2 linked regions of the Kribbella sp. NBC_01245 genome follow. The protein of the gene in region 2 interacts with the protein of the main gene of each other region in a pairwise test. Links are inferred from orthologs where the notes say so. Each region holds a gene or a part of one and is shown on either strand. Other genes may lie near its edges.

Region 1 (6,325 bases), 5.3 Mb from region 2 along the record:
CCAGGCGCGCGAGGTGCGCGACCTCGTCACGGGTAATCGATGACATGGAGATGGTCCAATGGTCGAAACGCGAAGCTTGACGGCCCGCCGGTAGTGAGTGCGGACCGGTTCATCCTAGTGGCCTGCGTCAGAGGCTCGTGCCCCAGCTCCGGTGTTCAGGTGCGTGCATCGCAAGGCGGAGGAGGGGAGCAATCTTTTTCGATTGTGACCCGACGACAACGCCGCGAGGTGCGTGCCTGGGCGCCGGAGCTGGGGCACGAGCCTCTGACGCAGGCCACCAGTCGTCGACGACTACTTTTCCCCCGCCTGGGATGGCGCGAATTTGACCACCTGATGAGAGCGACTGCGCGGAAACGGGTCCCGCTCTGTAACATTGGCCGCGACAGGGCGTAACGCGCGGGGTTTTTCGGTGGGAGATGATCGGTCGGTGTTCCTGCTGCGTGTAATCCTTCCCGACCGCCCCGGTTCGCTCGGCACCGTGGCTTCCGCTCTTGGCGAGGTTGGTGCCGACATTCATGCGATCGAGATCGTCGAGCACCGCCGCGAGAACGCTACGGCCGTCGACGATGTCGTCGTCGATCTGCCGCCCGGCGTGCTGCCCGACCGCCTCGTCTCCGCGTGTAACAGCGTGCCCGACGTCGAGGTGATCTGGTTCTCCAGGTACGGCGCCGGTGGCGGGCTGCACATGGACCTCGAGGCCGTTGAGCAGATGACGTCCGCTCCGGCCGAGGCGATCGACATCCTGGTCGAGCAGGCGCCCGCGGTGCTCCATGCCGACTGGGCCGCCTTGATCGACGGCACCGGCAGTGAGGTCAAGGTCGCGCTCGAGACGAGTGCGACGCCGCAGTTCGGCAAGGAGATCGCCGAGAAGTGGCTGCCGATGGAGCGGGCGACCGCCTTGTCGGCCCCGGAAGGCCAGGGACTGGCCGAATCCGTGCTGGTTGCGGCACCGCTGGACTCGGATCGCCGGATCCTGGTGATCGGGCGTCGGGGTGGACCGGAGTTCCTCGGGTCCGAGGTGGCTCGGTTGAGCTACCTGGCTAGCCTCGCCGTCGCGATCCGCTCCGGCATCGGCTGACCGTTCGGTTTTCGGTCTTTCAGCTTTCAGGTGAGGTTGAAGTAGAAGATCGTCAGCACGCCCACCAGTAGGACCAGCACCAGGCCGCCGACCACCGAGACCATCAAGACCGGGAACTGGTCGCCGCGGGGGTCCGGCAGTTCGAAATCCGTCGGCCCCCACGGCCCACCGTTAGCGACGCGCCCAGCCGCCTCCTCAGGCGGCCGGGCCACTAGGCCCGGCTGCTCTTGAGGCGGCTGGAGCTCGCCGTTGTCGCTCATCAGGTGTAGTACGACTCGTTGTCGATGTTGAGGTCGATGGAGAGGGACTCGCCGCGGTCCCGGTTCAGCAGCTCGACCCGCCAGCCGTTCACGTAGGCGACGTGGCTCTTGCCGTCGCTGTGGGCCTTGACCCAGGCCTGGATGGCACCCAGGTCGGCACCCTTCGCCGCCGCGAACGCGTCAGCCTGCACGGCCGGGAAGGCCGCCTTGGTCTGCGCGGTGTCACCGCTGACGCTGAGGTCCAGCGTGCGGATGTTGCTGCCCTGAGAGGCGTAGGTGTAGATCCGCTGCCGGCCGTAGTCGCCGAAGCTCTTGCTGCACGACGAGGTGCACTCGTAGCCCTTGCCCTTCAGCGCGGCCTGCAGATCGGCCTCGCTGGTCTCGAGCTGCTTCTTCGGGATCTGCAGCTCGTCGGTGCCGTCCTTGTGGCCACGCAGCCGCAAGCTGTCGCCACTGTTGGAGAGGCTGAGGTCACCCCAGCCGATCTCGACGTCGGCCGACTTCTGCCCGGAGGCGACGGCCGCCCGGACCTTCTGCAGGTCGGCGCCGAAGGCCTCGGCCGCGAGACCGTTGAGCGCGGTGTCGAAGGCCTTCGCTCCGTTGTTGACGTTCTCGCGGTCATAGGTGCGCATGCTCACACCCATGATCACGCCGTCGGGCTGGAACTGGAAGCGGACCTCGGCCTCCGTCGTACCGGCGAAATTGAAGCAGCCGCGGTGAGCGCCCTGCGGCCCGTTGAACAGGTCGCTGCACTCGTAGCCGGCGGCCGTCAGCTTGTCGGTCGCGTTCTTGGCCTGGCCGGTCGCATTGCCCAGCGGCTGGCCGGTGGGCTGGCCGCTCGGCTGCCCACTCGGCTGGGTGCTCGGGTCGCCACTCGGATCCGTGGTCGGGTTCGCGGACGGGTCGGTCGCGGTCGGGCCGGGGGTCGGGTTGCTGGTCGGCTCCTCACCACCGGTCAGCTTGATCACGCCGAAGATGATCAGCGCGATGACCAGCACACCGGCGACAGCGCCACCGATGATGAACAGGTTCTTGTTGCCGCCACCACTCGGCGGCTGACCGCCCGGCGACCACGGCTGCTGGCTGTGCTGCTGCTGCCAGCCGGACTGACCGCCCGGCTGCTGACCCTGCTGGCCCCACGGCTGCTGGCTGTAGCCGCCGTAACCCGGCGTCTGGCCGGGCTGTTGGCCCGGCTGCTGACCTGGCTGCTGGCCCCAGCCGCCGCCCTGTGCCGGGGGCTGCTGACCGCCCCAGCCACCGCCTTGAGGCGTCTGTCCGGGCTGACCCTGAGGCGGCTGGCCGGGCTGCTGTCCCCAGCCACCCTGACCCGGCTGTCCTCCCGGTTGTCCCCCCGGCTGCCCAGGACCCCACGGCCCCTGCGGCGGCGTCGTCATATGCGCTCCTTCAAAAAAACCACTGGTCGGGTCGAAACTAACAGTCCGACGGATCAGCGTGGCCGGTGGATCCCACGAGTTCCGTCAACGATTTGGGCGCAGTTTAAGGCGTCTCAGCCGGTGGATTGGTCACCACCGCCGCTGCGGCCTCCGGACCGTCCGCCAGCAGCACGCCGAAACCGGCCGCGTCGAGGATCGGCACCCCCAGCTGAACGGCCTTGTCGTACTTGGATCCGGGCGAATCACCGACCACCACGAACGAGGTTTTCTTCGACACCGAACTGGCCGCCTTGCCACCGCGATCTGTGATCGCCTCGGTCGCCTCGTCGCGGCTGTAGCCCTCGACCGTGCCGGTGACGACGATCGACAACCCGGCCAGCGTTTTCGGCAGGCCCGGCCCGGTCTCCTCCTGCCGCATTACCACGCCGGCGGCCCGCCACTTCGCCACGATCTCGCGATGCCAATCCACGGTGAACCACTCGATCACCGCGGTCGCGATGGTCGGCCCGACGCCCTCGACCTGGGCGAGCTCCTCTTCGCTCGCGGCGGCGATGGCCTCGATGTCGTCGTACGCCGCGGCCAAAGCCTGTGCGGCGGTCGGCCCGACATGGCGAATGCTCAGCCCGACGAGCACCCGGGCGAGCGGTTTGGTCTTGGCCTGTTCGAGATTGGTGAGCAGGCGGCCCGCATTCGCCGAGAGCGTGCCGGCCTTGGTGGTGAAGAACGCGCTGCGGCTCAACTGCTCCTCGGTCAGCCCGAACAGGTCGCCCTCGTCGACGATCAGGCCATCCGTGATGAGCGCGTCGGCCGCCTTGAAGCCGAGCACCTCGATATCGAACGACGAACGCCCGGCGAGGTGGAAGAGACGCTCACGCAATTGGGCCGGGCAGGACCGGGCGTTCGGGCAGCGGATGTCGATATCCGCCTCCTTCTCCGGGCGCAGCTCGGTGCCGCAGGCAGGGCAGTTCGTCGGCATGATGAAGACGCGCTCGGTGCCGTCGCGCAGATCCACCACCGGGCCGAGGATCTCCGGAATGACGTCACCGGCCTTGCGCAGCACGATGGTGTCGCCGATCAGTACGCCCTTGCGTTTGACCTCCTGCTGGTTGTGCAGGGTGGCGAACTCCACGGTCGACCCGGCCACCCGGACCGGCTCCATCACCCCGAACGGTGTGACCCGGCCGGTGCGCCCGACGTTCACATCGATGTCGAGCAGCTTGGTGGTCACCTCCTCCGGCGGGTACTTGTACGCGATGGCCCAGCGCGGCGCCCGCGAGGTGGATCCGAGCGCGCGCTGGAGGTTGACCTCGTCGACCTTGACCACGACGCCGTCGATCTCGTGGTCGACGGAGTGCCTGTTCTCCCCGTAGTACGCGATGAACTCGTTGACCTCGGCGAGTGTCGTGACGCGTTTGACCCGGTCGCTGACCGGCAGCCCCCAGGCCTTGAGGCTGTCGTACGCCTCGGAGAGCCGCGCGACGTGGTAGCCGTCGACCTTGCCGAGGCCGTGCACGACAAATCGCAGCGGCCGTTGCGCCGAAACGCGCGGATCCTTCTGCCGTAGCGATCCGGCGGCACCGTTGCGCGGGTTCGAGAAGGGGGCCTTGCCCGCCTCGACGAGCTGCGCGTTCAGCTCCTGGAAATCCTCGACGCGGAAGTAGACCTCGCCGCGGACCTCGAGAAATTCCGGGATGTCGTCACCGGTCAGCTGATTCGGGATGTTCTTGATGGTCTTGACGTTGGGGGTGACGTCCTCGCCGGTCCGCCCGTCGCCGCGAGTGGCACCGCTGACGAGCCGGCCATTCTCGTACACCAGGTCCATCGCGAGGCCGTCCACCTTGAGCTCGCAGAGGAACCCGCTGTCGTGGATCTGGCCGGCCGTGACCTCACGCTCGAGCCGCTTGGCCCAGGAGTCCATCTCCTCGGCGGAGAACGCGTTGTCGAGGCTCTCCATCCGGACCGGATGCTGCACCGGGGTGAACAAGGTGGCGATCGCGCTGCCGACCTTCTGGGTGGGCGAATCCGGCGTACGCAACTCCGGATACTCCGCCTCGATGCCCTCCAGCTCATGCATCAAGGCGTCGAAGTCCGCGTCGGAGATCGTCGAGCTGCCCATGTAATACCGCCAGCGGTGCTCCTCGATCAGCTGGCTCAACTCCGCAAGCCGCTCGCGCACCGCGGGCGAGGGCTCAGGCCGCTCGGCGGCCAACGTCTCAGGGATCTCCGCACTCATAGGTGATCCGGCGCGGAAGCCCCGTCCTCGAGGGCGGGGTGGTAGCGCCGGTTCCTCCCTTCAGAAAAGTGTCGGTGGCAGCCGCCACCATTAGTGGCATGTCCAGGTACCGGCTTGTCCCAACCCCCGCGCAGGAGACCGCGCTGCTGGGACACTGTGCGCACGCCCGGTACATGTGGAACCTCGGACTGGAACAACGGCTGATGTGGCGACCAGGGCGGCCGCCCACCCCCGGGTACGTGGCCCAGGCAGCGCAACTGACCGAGGCCCGCGCGGCGGAACCGTGGCTGGCGGCCGGGTCGCAGACGGTACAACAACAAGCACTGCGCGACCTCGACCAAGCCTGGCGGAACTACTGGGGCGGCACTCACTCCAGGCCGACGTGGCGCAGCGCCGGCCGGCACGAGGGATTCCGCATCGTCGGGCCACAAGCCCAACGAGTGGAACGGTTGAACCGTAAATGGGGCCGGGTGCTGGTGCCGAAAGCCAGCTGGATCAAGTTCCGCTGGTCCCGGCAGATACCCGACGCGAAGTCGTACCGGATCACCCGCGACCGGATAGGCCGGTGGCACATCGCCTTCGCCACCATCCCCGACCCGATCCCGGCACCCGGAACGGGCGAGGTGGTCGGCATGGACCGGGGTGTTGCCGTGTCGGCAGCACTGTCCACCGGCGTGCTGCTCATGTGCCCGGGGCTGCGCGCTACCGAACAGGCCCGGTTGAAGCGGCTGCAACAGCAGTTCGCGCGGTGCCGGCGCGGGTCGAACCGGCGCACCCGGTTGAAGGTGGCGATCGCCCAGATCAAGGCTCGGGAGACGGCTCGGCGCAAGGATTGGGTCGAGAAGATCAGCACCGCCCTGGCCCGCCGGTTCGACGTGATCGGGGTCGAGGACCTCAAGATCGCGAACATGACCCGTTCGGCTCGCAGCACCATCGAGCAGCCGGGCCGCAACGTCCGGCAGAAGGCCGGGCTGAACCGGGGCATCCTCGCCAACGGCTGGGGACTGCTGGTCCAGCGTCTTGAACACAAGGCGCCGGGCCGGGTCGAGAGGGTCAACCCAAGGTTTACGAGTCAGACGTGCGCAGAGTGCGGGCATTGCGCGTCGGAGAACCGCGAGAGCCAAGCGGTGTTCCGATGCCTCGCCTGCGGGCACACCGCGCACGCTGATGTGAATGCAGCTAGGAACATCGCGGCCGGACGGGCCGTGACCGCACGCCGAGGCACGAGGTCTGTGCCGTTGAAGCGTGAACCTCATCTCGCTACCTCCGCGTAGTGGGCTGGAATCCCCCGCCCCCCAAGCAGGGGAGGACGTCAAAGCCAAAACCTACCGCCACCACACCCATCCCACGCCCACAAGTA
Region 2 (6,497 bases):
CGGCGAAGCCGCGCCCTCCCGCCGATCGGCCATCCGTTTCAGCCACACCACGCTCCGTTTCCCCAGCACCCCTGGCGTCTGCCACAAGATAACCCGGCCGCACGCATGCCGGGGCAGGGCCGCCACCCGTACTTCAGGCGGAGCCCCACAGGAGATTCTCCCGGATCGACCGGTCCAACCGGTCATCCGGCGTGGCGCCACGACCGCGACGGGCAGGCAGAAATGCCTTACCGGCGAACGGAAGACCGACGCGAGAATGTCATGAACTAAGCGCTGAGTTGTTTGATCTCGGCGGTGTGCTCATACAACGGCAGCACGCTGTTCCAATCCTCGATCCGGGCGCGGGTGTCGGCGCGACCGGTATCGGCATTCAGCAGACTCCCGGTACAAATGCCACGCATAGCGCGGACAATCAACTCGGTGCCGAGACCGACGCAGGACCCGATCATGTGGGTCCGCAGGGATTCGCGTGCTGCCATGCGGACCATTGCAGCGGAGTCGTGTTTCGGCAACGTAACGCCAATCGCAACATCGCGATAAGTAATAAAATCGCCCGCAAACCCGATTAGTCCGAACTTTCATTACCTGACTGGTCATTCCTTTAAAAAGAAATCATCCCGCGAGCCACGAGAGCCGGACCTGGCGCTCCGGATTGTCCACGTTGGTGTCAACCAGGCAGATCGACTGCCAGGTGCCGAGGGCAAGCCGCCCACCGATCACCGGGATCGACGCGTACGGCGGAATGAGCGCGGGCATGACGTGATCCCGCCCATGCCCGGGCGTGCCATGCCGATGCCGCCAGCCGAAATCCCGCGGCACCAGCTTCTCCAACAGCGCGAGCAGATCGTCATCACTACCCGCGCCCGTCTCGAGAATCGCCACCCCGGCCGTCGCGTGCGGCACGAACACATGCAGCAGCCCGTCGCCCGAGCCAGCAGCCCGAGCGACGAACCCCGCACACTCCTCCGTCAGGTCAACAACAACCTCACGCCCACCCGTACGAACCTCAATCAACTCAGACTGCACGAAACCCCTCCAGCTAGTACGTCCTGATACTCGCTTGGCGCTCAGGTCCCTGATGTCGCAACGCTATGGCGCTTGCGGAGCAGCCTCAATGCGGACACCGTCGAGGTGATGACGACAGTCAGCAGACTGCCGTACGCCACGACGGCTACCGGCCAGAACCACCAGCCGTGCGGCTGTGCGTCCGCTCCCCCGATCATGTAGATCGTGTACAGGAAGAGAAGGAAACCCATCCCGGCATAACAAACCACCAGTGCCACTCGAACCGATCCTGAGGCGATCCGCAGGCTGCGCACTCTGCTGGTTCCAGCCAACCCGAGCTCGGGGCGATCGACGCCGTCCAGGGCGGCCAGTTGCACGATCCTGGATTCGAGGTAGATCGCCGCCTCGGATCTGATGCTCGCGGCGCCGCTGAGCATGAGGAAATAGATGCCCGCAAGCCAGAGCGGGACCGGTGTCACCAGAATCACGGCGGCACCGACGGAAGTCGCCAGTTCGTCATCCAGCAGGGCGATCGTCGCACCCGCGTAGGTCATCGCCAGGGCGAGCATCGTGAAATGCGAGGTGTCGTAGGCCGACGCTTCCTGCCGTTCGGTTTGGTAGAGAGCCAGCAGAGCTGCGAACTCCGCAGAGCGATCGCCTTGTGCGGCCAACCCCAGCTCCTGCCCATCGGCGGATTCCGAAAGTCAATGGTCGCGGCGTGGCGAGCACCCTGGCAACACGCGGCGCGCCGTTCGCTCATTCGACGGTCTCGGTGGGCTACGGCCGATAGCCGTAGCCCACCGGGTCCGTCAGTTCGCAACGATGTTGACCAGTTTGGGGGCGCGGACGATGACCTTGCGCACGGTCTTGCCGGCCAGTGCCGCCTGGACCGCGTCGGACGCCATCGCCAGGGCCTCCATGTCGGCGTCACTGATGTCGGGCGAGACCTGCAGACGGTCCTTGATCTTGCCGGCGATCTGGACGATGGCCTCGACCGAGTCCTCTACCAGCAGCGCCGGGTCGACCACGGGCCAGCCGGCCTTGGCGACGGTCGGCTCGTGGCCCAGGTTCTCCCACATGTCCTCGGCCGTGTACGGCGCGACCAGGCTCAGCAGGATCGCGACGGTCTCAGCCGCCTCGCGCACGGCCGGATCCGCGGCACCGGGACCGGAGTCGATCGCCTTGCGGGTGGTGTTGACCAGCTCCATGATCCGGGCGACGACCACGTTGAAGCGCATCGCCTCCAGCAGCTCGGTGACCTCGTGCACGGTCTTGTGCGTGGCCTTCCGCAGTGCCAGATCGCCCGTCGACGGGTCCGCACCGACCGGTGCATCGACCGATCCGGCCAGCCGCCAGGCCCGCTGCAGGAAACGCAGCGACCCACCCGGGGACATGTCGGCCCAGTCGATGTCGTCGTCCGGCGGACCGGCGAAGACCATCGTCAGCCGGATCGCGTCCACGCCGAAGGCGTCGATCTGCTCGCCCAGGTTGACGCCGTTACCCAGCGACTTGCTCATCGCCTTGCCCTCGTTGATGACCTGGCCCTGGTTCAGCAGGCCTTCGAAGGGCTCGTCGAAGTCGACCAGGCCCATGTCCCGCAGGGCCTTGGTGAAGAACCGGGAGTACAGCAGGTGCAGGATCGCGTGCTCTACTCCCCCGACGTACTGCCGCGCCGGCATCCACCTCCGGACCGCCTCGGGATCGAACGGGCCTTCGGTGTACTCCGGGGAGCAATAACGCAGGTAGTACCAGGACGAGTCGACGAAGGTGTCCATCGTGTCGGTGTCGCGCTTGGCGTCGCCACCACACTTCGGGCACGCCACGTTCACCCAGTCGGTCGCGGCCGCCAGCGGGGAGACACCCTTCGGGGCCAGGTCCTCGCCCTTCAGGTCGGGCAGCTCGACCGGCAGTTGGTCGTCCGGCACCGGCACCTCGCCACAGGCCGGGCAGTGGATGATCGGGATCGGCGCACCCCAGTAGCGCTGACGGCTCAGCAGCCAGTCGCGCAGCCGGAAGTTGACCGTGCGCTCACCGGCCTGCTTGGTCTCCAGCCAGTCGATGATCGTGGCCTTGGCCTCGGTCACGCCCAGACCGTTCAGGCTGACGTCGTCGTTGGCCGAGTTGATCGCTGGCCCGTCGCCGGTGAAGGCCTTGCCGTCGAAACCCTCGTCCGGCTCGACCGTACGCACGATCGGCAGGCCGAACTTCTCGGCGAAGTCCCAGTCGCGCTGGTCCTGCCCGGGCACGGCCATGATCGCGCCCGTGCCGTAGTCGGCCAGCACGTAGTCCGCCGCCCAGACCGGGACCTTCTCACCGTTGACCGGGTTGGTCGCGTATGCGCCCAGGAAGACACCCGTCTTCTCCCGCTCGGTGCTCAGCCGCTCGATCTCGGTAGAGGCCTTGACCGCCTTCAGGTACTCGTCGAAGGCGGCGCGCTGATCCGGCGTACAGATCTCGTCGGCCAGCTTCGCGTCCGGCGCGACCACCATGAAGGTGGCACCGAACAGCGTGTCCGGACGGGTGGTGAAGACCTTGATCGGCTCCTCACGTCCCTCGATCACGAAGTCGGCGAAGGCGCCCTCGGACCGGCCGATCCAGTTGCGCTGCATCAGCAGCACCCGCTCCGGCCACTTGCCCGCCAGCTGGTCCATATCGTCCAGCAGCTGCTGCGCGTACTCGGTGACCTTGAAGTACCACTGGGTCAGCTCGCGCTTGGTCACGGCGGCACCGCAACGCTCACACGCGCCTTGCACGACCTGCTCGTTGGCCAGCACGGTCTGGTCGTTCGGGCACCAGTTCACGAACGACGCCTTGCGGTACGCCAGGCCCTTCTCGTAGAAGCGCAGGAACAGCCACTGCGTCCACTTGTAGTACTCGGGGTCGGACGTGGCCAGCCGTCGCGACCAGTCGAAGCTGATCCCGTAGCGCCGGATCGACTCGGCCTGCGTCTCGATATTGCCGTACGTGTAGACGGCCGGGTTCTCGTTGTTGCGAATGGCCGCGTTCTCCGCGGGCAGCCCGAAGGAGTCCCAGCCGATCGGGTTCAGCACGTCGTACCCCTGCTGGAACCAATAGCGGGCCTGTACGTCGTGCAGCGCGAAGACCTCCGCGTGGCCCATGTGCAGGTCGCCGGAGGGGTAGGGGAACATGGTCAGGGCGTAGCGGCGCTCGGCCGAGCCGTCATCGCGCGCCTTGAACGGGTCGAGCTTCTCCCACACCGGCCGCCACTTGGCCTGCATGGCATTGAAGTCGTAGCCGCCTCGGTCGATCGTGGCGTCCGCCTCGTTCTCCACGTGCTCGCTCACCGTCGTACTCCTGCGTTCTGTGATCTGATGAATGGACCTGGCCCGGAAATGAAAAATCCCCTCACACAGGAGGGGATGCCGCACTGACCGGCGCGATCTGGGCGCCTGGTTGCCAGTACGGCTAACTAAGGAGCAGGTTCACTCGCATGTGACCAGATTAGCGCATTCCGGCGCCATCTTCCGGCCACTCCCCCCTGGCGGCGCCCACGTGCTCGGCGACGACCCGGCGAACGAATCGCCTGAGCAGCAGCACGGCGCCCGCGGCCAGCACGATCAGCAGGATCCAGTGCGGGGTCCGATTGGGTTTCCAATCCACTGTCTGAACCCGGAGGGGCTGGTTGGTGTCGTACCTGACGAGCACAGTGCGGCCGAATTCCTTTTCGAACTTGTGATAGCGGGTGGTACCGGCGGTGACTTCACCACGGTCATAGGTGAGGAACCGGACCACCAGCACATGCCGGCGGGTCTCGCGGTCGATGTCGACGACCTCAGCGCTTGCGAGTTTGCCCGTGCGGCTCAACTCGTCGCCCGTCACCATCGCCCGGACCACCAATCCACAGCAGACGAGGTCCACTAGTAGCAGGGCAACGAGCAGCAGGGTCAACCGACGGCGGGGAACGGTCATGGGCCGCGATTATGCACTGTCCGAGGTCATCTGACTACCATCGGTGAATATTCAACCTCTTGGTAGGTGAGTGGTGCCGCCGGTCGTGCGGAAGACGCTCGGGGGTTTGCCGTGGAAGCGGCGGAAGGCCGTGCTGAAGGGCCGGACGTCGCCGTAGCCGCAGGCGCGAGCCACCTCGGTCACCGTGATGGCCGGGTCCAGCAGGAGTTGGGCGGCGAGTTCCATCCGCATCCGCCGGAGCTCGGTCATGAGCGAGGTGCCGGTCTGTTGCCGGAAGAGCCGCTCGGCATGCCGATCAGACAGATGTACGGCGGCCGCCACCTCCCGCACGGTGACGGGTCTGGCCAGGTTGTCGAGTAGGTGGCGCGTCATCGTCGCCACCACCGCCTCGCCCCGATCGCGTGCGGGCGGATCGACGGCCAGGTCGTCCTCGATCGCGAAGGCGCGGGCGGTGTCGAGCACGAGTGCGGACGCCAGCGCGGTCAGGCCAGCCTGGTATCCGGACCGCGGCAACGAGGTCTCCGCGGCGATGGCCGTCACCAGGGCCGGCAAGGCGCCGACACGGGACGACACCACTGGGCCGGTCGTTCGGGTCAGGCCGGACCACCAGCCCGGCGTACCGAAAGAGCCTGAGGTCGGGCGGAAGGTGAAGCCCCAGAACGCGATGCCGAGCGGGTCCGATTGGCTCGACTCGATCTCGTGGATGTCGCCGGGCCTTGCCAGGAAGACCTCGCCGGCCCCGACGTCGTACGAGGTGTCTCCGATGCTGAAGCGGCCTGAGCCGGCGTAGGCCAGGCAGACCTCGTGGAAGCTGTGGCTGTGCCAGTAGTTCCGCCAGTACTCCGGGCGGTAGAGGTCGGCGCTGAGGAAGTCCGCGTGGAACCCACCGACCTCACAGGACTCGAGCAGCCCTGGGAGGTCGGCGAAGCGATCCGCTTGCTCTAGAGCCTGGAGGCTCAAGCTCCACTCCTGCCGGTCGGGTCCACTCCCCTCAGCATCATGCCCTGCCCGAGGGAGTGGTCGTGAGTACGGACGGCAGGCGGGTCGCCAGGGTCGCGGTACTGCACGAGCCACGTGGTGCGCGGTTCGGAGCTGACGTTGACGCCGGAACCGTGCACGGTCAGGTAGGTGAAGAACAGCACGTCGCCCGCCTCGGCCGGCTGCGGCACGGCGGACTCGAAAGGTACGTCGGGCAGGTGGAACGAGCCCTCCGGATCGTGCTCCCGCGGGCCTTCGAGGTGGCTACCGGGAATCACCCGGACGCAGCCCTTCTCCTCGGGCGCGTCATCGAAGTGGAAGATGGCCGCGCCGACCCGGTGGTACGTGTGCGGGAAGAACGGGTAGTCCTGGTGCAGCGGGAACGGCGATCCGTTCTCCGGTGGTTTCACGAACAGCTTGGTGTGATGGAGTTGTACGTTCGGCACGCCCATCACCGCGGCGGCCACGTCGGTGAAGCGCGGGTCCACCAGCAGCCGCGAGAAGGCGGCGTCGTAGAACTGCGCGTCGTGCAGGTGTTGCAGTTTGGTCTTCGTATCGGACATCCCCATCGCGGCGCCCCAGGT

What was found.
Region 1: the proteins of leuS (region 2) and ligA interact in binary tests that used the Escherichia coli proteins (3 or more experiments, as listed by UniProt). The link is inferred for Kribbella sp. NBC_01245 from one-to-one orthologs.

Annotation. Positions count from the first base shown.
Region 1 is NZ_CP108487.1:8,413,645-8,419,969, reverse strand. The notes cover bases 2,401-5,376. They hold ligA (NAD-dependent DNA ligase LigA), read right to left. Parts: upstream 4,966-5,376; coding sequence 2,836-4,965; downstream 2,401-2,835. Other genes in these bases: OG394_RS38755 (RNA-guided endonuclease InsQ/TnpB family protein), read left to right, coding at 5,064-5,376; OG394_RS38765 (hypothetical protein), read right to left, coding at 2,401-2,732. Also shown: Asp-tRNA(Asn)/Glu-tRNA(Gln) amidotransferase subunit GatC, read right to left, coding at 1-46; OG394_RS38775 (ACT domain-containing protein), read left to right, coding at 428-1,078; OG394_RS38770 (hypothetical protein), read right to left, coding at 1,105-1,338; more of OG394_RS38765, read right to left, coding at 1,338-2,400; more of OG394_RS38755, read left to right, coding at 5,377-6,239. UniProt on the Escherichia coli protein: DNA ligase that catalyzes the formation of phosphodiester linkages between 5'-phosphoryl and 3'-hydroxyl groups in double-stranded DNA using NAD as a coenzyme and as the energy source for the reaction.
Region 2 is NZ_CP108487.1:3,139,824-3,146,320, forward strand. What follows is about bases 1,563-4,710. They hold leuS (leucine--tRNA ligase), read right to left. Parts: upstream 4,311-4,710; coding sequence 1,815-4,310; downstream 1,563-1,814. Other genes in these bases: OG394_RS13805 (hypothetical protein), read right to left, coding at 1,563-1,676; OG394_RS13815 (DUF3592 domain-containing protein), read right to left, coding at 4,468-4,710. Also shown: OG394_RS13790 (ATP-binding protein), read right to left, coding at 1-46; OG394_RS13795 (hypothetical protein), read right to left, coding at 267-479; OG394_RS13800 (secondary thiamine-phosphate synthase enzyme YjbQ), read right to left, coding at 613-1,026; more of OG394_RS13805, read right to left, coding at 1,068-1,562; more of OG394_RS13815, read right to left, coding at 4,711-4,935; OG394_RS13820 (AraC family transcriptional regulator), read right to left, coding at 4,987-5,895; OG394_RS13825 (phytanoyl-CoA dioxygenase family protein), read right to left, coding at 5,892-6,497.